Regions from separate parts of the Pantoea sp. X-Soil-ISGK-275 genome, predicted to be linked through region 1. Evidence: predicted binding sites of a transcription regulator. Region 1 holds the regulator's gene; the other holds the start of a gene.

Region 1 (5,359 bases):
ATGTTGTTGGGTAAACAGGAAGGATAATCGATTGATTGGTGGGAGTTTTCTGCAGGAGTTTAAGGAAAATAAGCAATCACAGCAGCGTAAAAATTTGTGTGATAAAATAACATCACCTGCAACCCGGAGAATGCTTATGTCAAACCTCACGCCAGAACAACTTCTTACCCAGGCTGAATCACTTTGCCTTGATCGCGGCGTGCGCCTCACCACTCAGCGCGCCGAAGTGCTGCGCTTGATGGCAGAGCAGAATGGTTCGATAAGCGCTTACGATTTGCTGGATCAGCTGCGTGTCAGTGAACCGCAAGCTAAACCGCCCACCATTTATCGCGCGCTGGATTTCCTGCTGGAACAGGGATTTATTCATCGCGTTGAGTCGAATAACAGCTATGTGGTTTGTCATCATTTTGATGAGCCGGCACATACTTCAGTGATGTTGGTGTGTGACGGTTGCGCGGCAGTGACTGAAAAACATGCTCATGGTGTGGAAAAGACCATTGCTGCGTTAGCGGATCAGGCGGGATTTTCTTTGCGTCATACCGTGATTGAGGCACATGGCCTGTGTGAGAGCTGCGCAGAAGTGGCGGCTTGCACGCATCATGAAAGCTGCGAGCATGATCATCAGGTTGAGGGAAAAAAACGGGTAAGAAAATAGAGAGGCACGTCCTTGTGCCGGGCCAATCACTACGCTAAATGATTGGCGGGTAGGAGCATCTTCCTCAGGGGCAATTACCAGCGGTAATCTTTATTGGTGCTTTCCCAGTCCTTAACTTCTTGTTCGGCCTGGTCTTTTGCATAACCGTAGCGTTCCTGGATTTTACCGACCAGCTGATCGCGTTTACCTTCGATCACCGTCATATCGTCATCGGTAAGCTTGCCCCACTTCTCTTTAAACTTACCTTTAAACTGCTTCCAGTTTCCGCTCGCTTCGTCTTTGTTCATAATAATCCTCCACTACATCCTGAGTGAGATAGATATATTGCCTGCTTAGCTGGCGATATACCCAGACAACGCGCTACTCATGTGCGCCGTATAAGGTAATTGTAGTAGCCGCTTCGCAGTTTGCAGAGAAATACAGATTAATCTGTAGGTTACGCTTCGCTTATTCAGGCGTTGAACCAGCTATTGCGCAGCCAGTGACCGCGCCAAATCAGCCACAGCGTCAGTCCGCGTAACGCCAGGAACACCGTCACTGCCAGCCATAAACCGTGATTGCCAAGCCATGGCAACGTGAGCAGCGCTAGACCGTAGCCGATTGCCGCTATCACCATGCTGTTGCGCATCTCACGACCGCGCGTCGCGCCGATAAACATGCCATCCAGCAAATAACACCAGACGCCAATCAGCGGCAGAATCACTTGCCAAATCAGATAGCGGTCGGCCATCTCGCGTAGCGCTTCCAGTGACGTCAGCATCGCCACAATTTGCGGACCGGTGAACGCATAAATCAGCGCAAAGATTGCTGCAACGAAGCAAGCCTGACGACAAGCCGCATGCCAAATCAGCAACAGCCGACTGCGATCTTTGGCCCCAACCGCTTCACCCGAACAGGCTTCAACCGCATAGGCAAAACCATCCAGCGCGTATGCGGTAAAAGTGAGAAACATCAACAGCACCGCATTGACCGCCACCACATCCGGGCCAATCCGCGCGCCAAGGATGGTGAGTGACGCGAAGCAAATTTGCAGCATCAAAGAACGCAGCATAATGTCGCGATTGAGGCGGAATAGCCGCGCCGCATCGCCACGCCAACTGCTTTTAAGCAGAGTAAAATGGATACCGCGCATGTTCAGCACGCGCGCCACCATCCACAAACCCACGCCCAGCGTGACATATTCTGCCAGCGCGGTGGCCGCCGCCGCGCCAGCCACACCCCAATGCAGTTTGAGTACGAACAGCAGATCAAGCAGGATATTCACCAGATTGCCGATGATCAGCAGCACCATCGGTGCGCGCGCATACTGCACGCCTAGCAGCCAGCCAAGAATCACCAAATTGGCTAAGGCTGCGGGGGCACTCAGCCAGCGAATCTCAATAAATATTTGCGCCTGCTGCTGCACTTCCGGGCTGCCGCCCATTAAAGCTGCCGCCAGGCTGCTTACCGGCGTTCGCAGCACCATAAACAGCACGCCAAAAACCAGGGCAATCAGCAGCGGTTGCGTTAAGGCGCGCGCCAGCGCGGTTTTGTCATTGGCGCCAAATGCCTGAGCGGTCAATCCGGTGGTGCTCATGCGCAGGAATAGCAGAAGCATAAAGATGAAGCTGGTCGCTGTTGTGCCCACGGCGACGCCACCGAGGTAAATCGGGCTATCGAGATGACCAATAACGGCGGTATCCACCACGCCCAGTAACGGGACGGTGATATTTGACAGGATCATCGGCAGCGCTAGCCGCCAGAGTGTTTTATCTGAAGAGGAAAACAGCTGCATCAGCCCATTCCGTTGTGTGCGGTAATCAGCGTAATGGCGCCAGCATGAGCCGCAGAAAGAGTCACAGAGAAGTAAAACAGCAGACTGCGGTCAGCGCAAATTCGCACCGCCGCAGTTGGGGAGGATCAGAAACTGATCAGAGCCACTCGCCGTTGCGTACAATCCCGACAGCTAAACCTTCAATGGTTAGCGACTGCTCACGGGTATCAACGACAATCGGCTGGAAATCGGTGTTTTCCGGCAGCAGATGGACAATCGCGCCCTGCTTTTTCCAGCGTTTCACGGTGACTTCATCATCAATGCGCGCCACGACAACCTGGCCGTTACGCACTTCCTGCGTTTTATGCACGGCTAACAGATCGCCATCCATAATGCCGATATCTTTCATCGACATGCCGCTCACGCGCAGCAGGAAATCGGCACTCGGTTTGAACAGATTCGCATCCACCTGATAGTGGGCTTCAATATGTTCCTGCGCCAGCAAGGGTTCACCGGCAGCGACGCGACCAATCAGCGGCAACCCTTCGCTTGGTTCTTCTTCCATTAGTAAACGAATCCCGCGCGATGCGCCGGAAACAATTTCAATTACGCCTTTACGCGCCAGCGCTTTCAGATGCTCTTCAGCAGCATTGGGCGAGCGAAAACCCAGTTGCGCAGCAATTTCCGCACGCGTTGGCGGCATGCCCGTCTGGTTAATATGGTCGCGAATCAGGTCATAGACCTGTTGCTGCCGTGCAGTTAACGCTTTCATCCCGCCCCCTGGTTGTTTATACAGTCGCTGTGAGTATATACAGGTATTCGCGAAATGAAAACCGTAACAGAGGGAAAAATCAGCGGTTTGATGAATCTGGAATCCCTATCTCAAATGCGTCCAGAGCAGCGCGATCCAGACGAACAGAGCCAGTAAGATAGTCAGCAATACGGCGGCCGATCCCATATCTTTGGCGCGGCCCGCGAGCGGATGTTGTTCCTGCCCGATGCGGTCGACCACCGCCTCGATAGCGCTATTAAGGATCTCAACGATGATAACCAGCACCACCGAGCCAATCATCAAGATGCGGGAGAGGGTATCTACATCCAGCCAGCACGCCACGAGAATGGCCACCAGCGCGGCAACGGCTTCCTGCCGAAATGCGGCTTCATGCTGCCATGCGGCACGTAGGCCCTGCCAGGAATAACCGGCTGCTTTCACTATTCTTATTAAACCGGTGACGTTATTTGCCATGTCTATGGAACCCTTGAACTATTTTGACGTCAATGTGTGGGCAGTTTGAGGCGGCAGAGCCACAGACCTTCGCTGCGCTTTCTGGTATGCTTGCCGCGCTTTGCTAACAAGAGGCTTAAAGTTGTCTATGTCAGGTTGGCGTAAACTCTATTACAAATTATTGAATTTACCACTCTCTATTTTGGTAAAAAGTAAGGTCATTCCGACCGATCCCGTTTCTGAACACGGGATCGATCCGACACGTCCGGTGATGTATGTTTTGCCTTATGATTCAAAGGCTGATCTGCTCACGCTGCGTGCTCAATGCCTGAAACATGATCTGCCCGATCCGCTGGCTCCGCTGGAGATCGATGGCACCCTGCTGCCGCGCCACGTGTTTATCCACGATGGCCCACGCGTGATTCCCTATTTCGTGGCCAATCCCGAATCGGTGAAGTTGTTCCACGATTATCTGGATTTGCACCGCAGCAACCCGCAACTCGACGTGCAAATGCTGCCGGTCGCGGTGATGTTTGGTCGCGCGCCGGGACGTGAAACATCCGGTGAATCCACGCCGCATCTGCGCGTGCTGAATGGCGTGCAGAAGTTCTTCGCCATTTTGTGGCACGGCCGCGACAGCTTTGTCCGCTTCTCGCAAACCGTTTCGCTACGCCAGATGGCGACCGAACACGGTACCGATAAGTCGATTGCGCAGAAGCTGGCTCGCGTGGCGCGCATTCATTTTGCCCGCCAACGTCTGGCTGCGGTCGGCCCGCGTCTGCCTGCACGTCAGGATCTCTTCAACAAGCTTTTACAGTCCAAAGCGATTGAAAAAGCGGTAGAAGATGAAGCACGCAGCAAAAAGATTTCGCATGAGAAAGCCCAGCAGAACGCCATCGAAATGATGGAAGAAGTGGCGGCGAACTTCTCTTACGAAGCGATTAAGGTCACTGACCGCGTGATGGGCTGGCTGTGGAGCCGCCTGTATCAGGGCATCAACGTACATGGCGGTGAGCGCGTGCGTCAGCTGGCGCAGGATGGTCATGAGATTGTCTATGTGCCCTGCCACCGCAGCCACATGGATTATCTGCTGCTCTCCTACGTGCTTTATCATCAAGGCCTGGTGCCGCCGCACATTGCTGCGGGGATCAACCTGAACTTCTGGCCAGCCGGCCCGATTTTCCGTCGCCTGGGCGCGTTCTTTATTCGTCGTACCTTTAAGGGCAACAAACTCTATTCCACCGTGTTCCGTGAATATCTCGGCGAGCTGTTTAGCCGTGGTTACTCCGTTGAATATTTTGTGGAAGGCGGACGTTCGCGTACCGGCCGTTTACTGGACCCGAAAACCGGCACCCTGTCGATGACGCTGCAGGCGATGCTGCGTGGCGGCAGTCGCCCGATCACCTTCGTGCCGATCTACATCGGTTACGAGCACGTGATGGAAGTGGGCACGTATGCCAAAGAGCTGCGTGGCGCGGCCAAAGAGAAAGAGAGCTTCCTGCAGATGGTGCGCGGCTTGCGTAAGCTGCGCAATCTTGGTCAGGGCTACGTTAACTTCGGCGAACCGCTGCCGTTGATGAACTACCTGAACAAAAACGTGCCGGACTGGCGCGATGCGATTGATCCTATCGAACCGCAACGCCCTGCGTGGATGACACCTGCTGTGAATGACATTGCGGCGAAGCTGATGGTGCGCATTAACGAAGCCGGTGCGGCCAACGCCATG
Region 2 (5,359 bases), on a different replicon from region 1:
CTGTTCATCTTTTTTTCAATACGCAACCGCGAAAAATATAACTCGCGAAACAAAATACGGAGCGGACCGCCTATAGCGCTGCCAGGTCTGCATTGAGCGAAGAGCAGAAGTCCGTAGTTGAGTCACCATGAAACTTGCTAACAATGCCGTGTGTCAACCAACTGGGAACAGGTCAACCATGGTTTGGCTAAAGTGGATCGGTAATATGCAAATTTATTTAGGTAGAAGTAATAAAAAGATCTCCGGAATTCTATAATGTCTGTTCTTGTCTAAGGGCGGTTCCTTGAACCGCCTGCGATTTGTCTACGGTAGACAGATTGAGAATCTGCAGACCACCATGGCGAAGGTCGTCGGTGCCAGCTACGGGGAAAGGGAGATCATCTTGTTCGTAAATATTGACTTCGACAATCAATCGGCAGTTGCCAGTATTTCGTTGGAAGGTTGGGCGCAGCCGCTTGTCGAATTCCTCGCACTGTATTTTACCATCCACAAAGACATGCTTCGTTTGGACTACTCCCACCTATCAACTGAGAACCTCAGGTTTACGGATACGAGTTGGCCATATAATTCGCAAACTGAGCGTGAGCACTTTACGGCCGAATTCGTGGCTGCGGCACAGCAGGGGCAGATAGCGCTGACCTTAAAAATTCTCGGACACGGAACCACGGGGATCGAGAAGTCGTCCTCTATCTTGGACCCAAATTCTTACCAGCGCGCTCAGGATATCTTCTGGGATGGCATACTTAATGGCGATCCCCCGGGCTTACGTGAAATCATTGTGGCGGAAATCGAGCCACGTGCGATTTGGGTTAAATGGTTGCTCGCTAACCGTTCATATTCTCGGAATAAATATTTGGACGATCAGCAGATCATGAAGGCGTTGGTGGTCAATACGTCCGAGGAAGATTGCATCTATGTTCTTCAACTAGTCGACCCTCATCAGGGGGCGAATGCTTGGGCTTTCGAACAACTGGTCCAGCAGTATTGGCATCGTGTACGCGACTACTTGGAAAAAAATATCGACATGACGTCGGACTATTCAAACCGCGGAATACTTGAGTTCGTCTCCTCTCTATTTGCGCATTCGCCGACAGTGCAGACATCCCGGTGGGCTTGCGAACAGGTTTTTGAACGAGCAGATCCGTCAGTCTTTCCTGAGCTAATCCAACATTGCCGCGCGATATTGCCGGAGGATGTACGTAATCTGTTCCTGCGCTGGAACATCCGTTCGAAGAAAGAGAAGAAAGACAATATCAAGGATTGCGTTGCCAAGGCCTTCTCTAGGCTTACTACATTGTCCGTGGACACTATACCCTCGGACCTCGCACTTGCAGCGGCTTGGTACGGGTTTGGAGACCCAGCGCGGTCTAGTCAGCAAAGCGTCGTTGCCAGCCTCAGAGAATTGCCATCCCCGGCGTGGGATCGAGAAACGCTGTGGACCCAACTGGGCCCAGCCGCCCGCGAGGCCTGGCGGCAGGATCTGTTCGATCAGGTGAATGAGGAACCTGAGTTAGCCCAGGGGCTCCTCAATTTTGCCTGCCTTTGGCTCGAGCAGACGGCATTCGCCGAAGTCGAGCCAGTGCTTTTGCGATTGATGGATGACGAGGAGCATCTGGCGTTTGCGAATCGGCTTGTTGGCACTCATGTACGGCAACTACAACTGAGGGGCAAGGGACTACTACGGTCCAAGCAAGGGGCACTGGATCTGGAGGGGCCAGTTGGCCGGGGCGAGGGTGCTACTGCGTTGCCTAGCGTAGGAGCCCAAACTTGGCTGAGCGACCCTTCCGTGGAGCGCGTCATCCATAGGGCGCTTAGCCAGATTGAGGAAGCATTTTGTCGCGAATATTCGGAGACCTGGGGAGAGGACGAGGAGGTCCATACGGCGCGCCTCCTGGCTTTGACAAAGGAGGCGATCGGCAACGCGAGCAGCCAGTTGCGCCAACTCTCGGTTACGACGCGGGCGACGTATCCGAGCCTGACAGTGAAGGTGCGTCAACCCAGCAAGCGAGAGGAAGGGGCAAACACACCAGCCGGGGCTCCGCTGGGGGCAGACGTGCTGTTCCTGAGCCGTATCGTGGACAAGGGGGAAACAGTGGTCCAGCGTGCGACCCTTATGCAGGTGAAAAAGCGCAAAGGCACTAATTCGGGACGGGCCTTCAGTTCGACGGTAGGCATCGACCTGAAGCAGTGCGAGGACATACTCAAGCAGTCAGAACACGCCTACTATCTATTCACGACTCCTGCCTCGCCTCGCCCGGTTCTCTGGGTTGCCACAGCGCGGCTTGTCAGAAATTTGACCCAATTGCACACGAGCAAATCCACGGTTTTGGCGATGCAGGTGCGCGACGCTAGCTGTTCCTACGCGGATTTTTTTCTGCACGAGCTTGTTGGCCTGTGGGCTGGCGACGAGCATGAGGACATCATCGCCGTCGCCAACGGAGATCCTCGGCTTGGGCGAACACCTCGCCACATTGTTGAAATCGAGGTTCGCCGCCAATCTGATTAATGCTTCGGGGAGAAATTCATGCTCCAACTATAGGGCAGGATCGTCTACCGAGGCGGGGCAGTCCGATCTAATTGACCTACACCCCGTTGATTACCACAGATTGTTCTCATTAACGTCCGCTCCTGGCACTTAACGGACATCTTATGCCTGTACTCTCTACTTCAAAAAAATCAGGCTGGCATGTCATGCGGAGACTTCTTTCTGATGCCTCAATACGTCATTAAGCCGCCAGATTTCACTCCAGACCACTGTTACCCAGCTGGCGCCGTAATAGTTGAATTCACTTAGCTCCGTTCAGCTCAGTAAAGACTTGATGCTTCAGAAACTAACGTCCTAAGTCTCAGGAAAATAAAACTGGTCGCCATTCAGGCAGATGAGCGGCTTAACGTCGCTCATTCAGCTAAGGGGACTTGCCAGAAAAATCCGCCTCAATAATACTGTATATAAAAACAGTATCAATTTGAGGAGGATTTTTATGCGCGACATACAGACAGCAATTGCCTTACCGCCGGATCATCTGCAGAGGGCTGCTCTATGAAACAGGCAGCATGTTCTTCGGATCTCACTGTGCTCTGGCCACCCATCTTTACGCCCAGAGTCCGCGTGCCGCTCTACGCGGAGCCCTGCGCGGCCGGCTTCCCCTCCCCTGCACAGGATTACGTCGAAAAAGAGCTCGACCTCAACGAGCTCTGCATTCGCCGGCGCGCGTCGACGTTTTTCGTGCGCGCCAGCGGCAACAGCATGCAGGATCTCGGCCTGTTTGATGGCGACGTCATGGTGGTTGACCGGGCAGAAGAGGCCGCGCACCACGACATCGTCATCGCGGAGGTAGACGGCGAGTTCACGGTCAAGCGCCTGCAGCTGCAGCCGTGCCTTGCCCTGCTGCCCATGAATCCGGCCTACCCCATCATCTATCCGGAGGAGCTGCAGCTGCTTGGCGTGGTCACATGGTTTTTCAACAGTACCCGCGCACGCCGGAGGTAACCATGCCTATGTTTGGAATAGCCGACGCGAACAAGTTTTATGCCAGCTGCGAGGCGCTGTTTAGGCCGGACCTGCGCGGCAAACCCGTGGTTGTGTTGAGTAATAACGATGGCTGCGTAATCGCAAGATCGGTCGGAGCAATCGCCATGGGTATCAAAATGGGTATGCCGTGGTTTCAGCTTAAATCTCAGGAATATCCTGAGAAAGTTCACGTATTTTCAAGCAACTACGCCCTATATCACTCGCTTTCGCAGCGCATTATGACAGCGCTGGAAGAAATGACGCCCCGGGTTGAACAGTATTCCATTGATGAAATGTTCCTCGATTTAACCGGCATCGATGGCTGCGAGGACTTTGAGCATTTCGGGCGGCGCCTGCGCGCGCACGTACTGGCCACAACCGGCCTGACCGTGGGCGTCGGCATGGGGCCGACCAAAACTCTGGCGAAATCTGCGCAGTGGGCCAGCAAGGAGTGGAAGCAGTTCCGCGGCGTGCTTGCGCTGACGCCCGGCAATCCTAAAAGAACCGAAACCCTTCTCCTGAATCAGCCCGTAGAGGAAATCTGGGGCGTGGGGCGTCGCATCGGCAAGCGCCTTAACCTGATGGGTATTGAAAATGCTCTGCAGCTGGCGCGAGCGCACCCTGCCCTCATCCGCAAAAATTTCAGCGTTGTGCTTGAGCGAACCGTGCGCGAACTCAACGGCGAATCATGCATACCCCTCGAGGAGATGCCGCCGGCGAAACAGCAGATCGTCTCCAGTCGCTCTTTCGGCGAACGCATCACCACAAAGGTGGCCATGCAGGAGGCGCTTTGCCAGTACGCCACGCGCGCAGCCGAGAAGCTCAGGAAAGAGCGTCAGTTCTGCCGGCACGTTGGCGTATTTATCCGGACCTCGCCGCACGCGAAAGATGAGGTGTTCTACGGCAACAGCGCTGGTGAGAAGCTCCCGAGCCCGACGCAGGATACGCGTGACGTCATTGAGGTGGCCATGCGCTCGCTGGACCGCATCTGGCTGGAAGGTCGCCGTTATATGACGGCAGGCATCATGCTTGATGACTTCACGCCGCATGGCGTCAGCCAGCTGAACCTGTTCGATGAAGATCAGCCGAGAAAAAACAGCGCGCAGCTGATGAAGGTGCTGGACGGTATTAACCAGTCCGGGCTGGGAAACCTGTGGTTTGCGCGTCAGGGAGTGAACAACGAGTGGAAAATGAAACGGGAGCTGCTTTCCCCAGCATGGACCACAAATTGGAAAGATATCCCTGTGGCATTTGTCAGATAAGGTCTGTCGAACAAATCCGGATAAGAAGCCGATCGTTATCAGCGCTGCCCATGATGAGCGGCGAATAAGCAGTCTCGATTACTTTGGCCGGACCTCCGTGCTTTTTTCACAGTAGACCACTGTTAGCCAGCACATCATTATTCACAAAGGCCATCGCGCCGATCGTCACGTTATTACAAATGATTATTCTCCCAGATTCATCCTCAGCGTTTTTTTACCCAATCGCCATATTCTCACGCAGTTTGAGGCTACGCCCGATGACAGTTTTTGCTCTGACGACAATCTCGACGTAATGGTTCACTTTCATTTCCAGACTGACAGAAGCCTCAAGACTGATGTCAGTGCCGTAATGTCTAATTAGCTTGAGGTTGAAACGGAGCGCTCTTTTCTGCGTACGCAGAAAAGGCAGCATATGTGTATAAATGGCCACTTGCCATAAGAAGTAATAATTGTTCTTTAAGCCTAAAAGCACCCGGTGGATGACTTTGAACAAGGTTAAATATTCAATTTCTCAGTGGGTCAAGACTTCGCCTTAGGAAGTAACACCAAGTGGCGTCAGTTAGCTAAGGCTGTTTAAGGATAGGTA

Evidence for each region. The regulator LexA, encoded in region 1, represses DNA repair genes until DNA is damaged. The targets are predictions, from matches to a motif close to TNCTGTATGTACATACAGNA.
Region 2: the regulator LexA is predicted to act here: its motif matches at 2,942-2,961, upstream of umuD (translesion error-prone DNA polymerase V autoproteolytic subunit).

What each region holds. Positions count from the first base shown of each region.
Region 1 covers NZ_AP035976.1:376,684-382,042, reverse strand. The annotation lists gene zur (zinc uptake transcriptional repressor Zur) at 137-655, shown strand; gene AC6I8A_RS01690 (CsbD family protein) at 730-942, opposite strand; gene dinF (MATE family efflux transporter DinF) at 1,107-2,429, opposite strand; gene lexA (transcriptional repressor LexA) at 2,566-3,180, opposite strand; gene AC6I8A_RS01675 (diacylglycerol kinase) at 3,286-3,654, opposite strand; gene plsB (glycerol-3-phosphate 1-O-acyltransferase PlsB) at 3,782-5,359, shown strand, end outside.
Region 2 covers NZ_AP035978.1:157,354-162,712, forward strand. The annotation lists gene AC6I8A_RS24315 (hypothetical protein) at 338-2,506, shown strand; gene umuD (translesion error-prone DNA polymerase V autoproteolytic subunit) at 3,041-3,490, shown strand; gene umuC (translesion error-prone DNA polymerase V subunit UmuC) at 3,499-4,773, shown strand.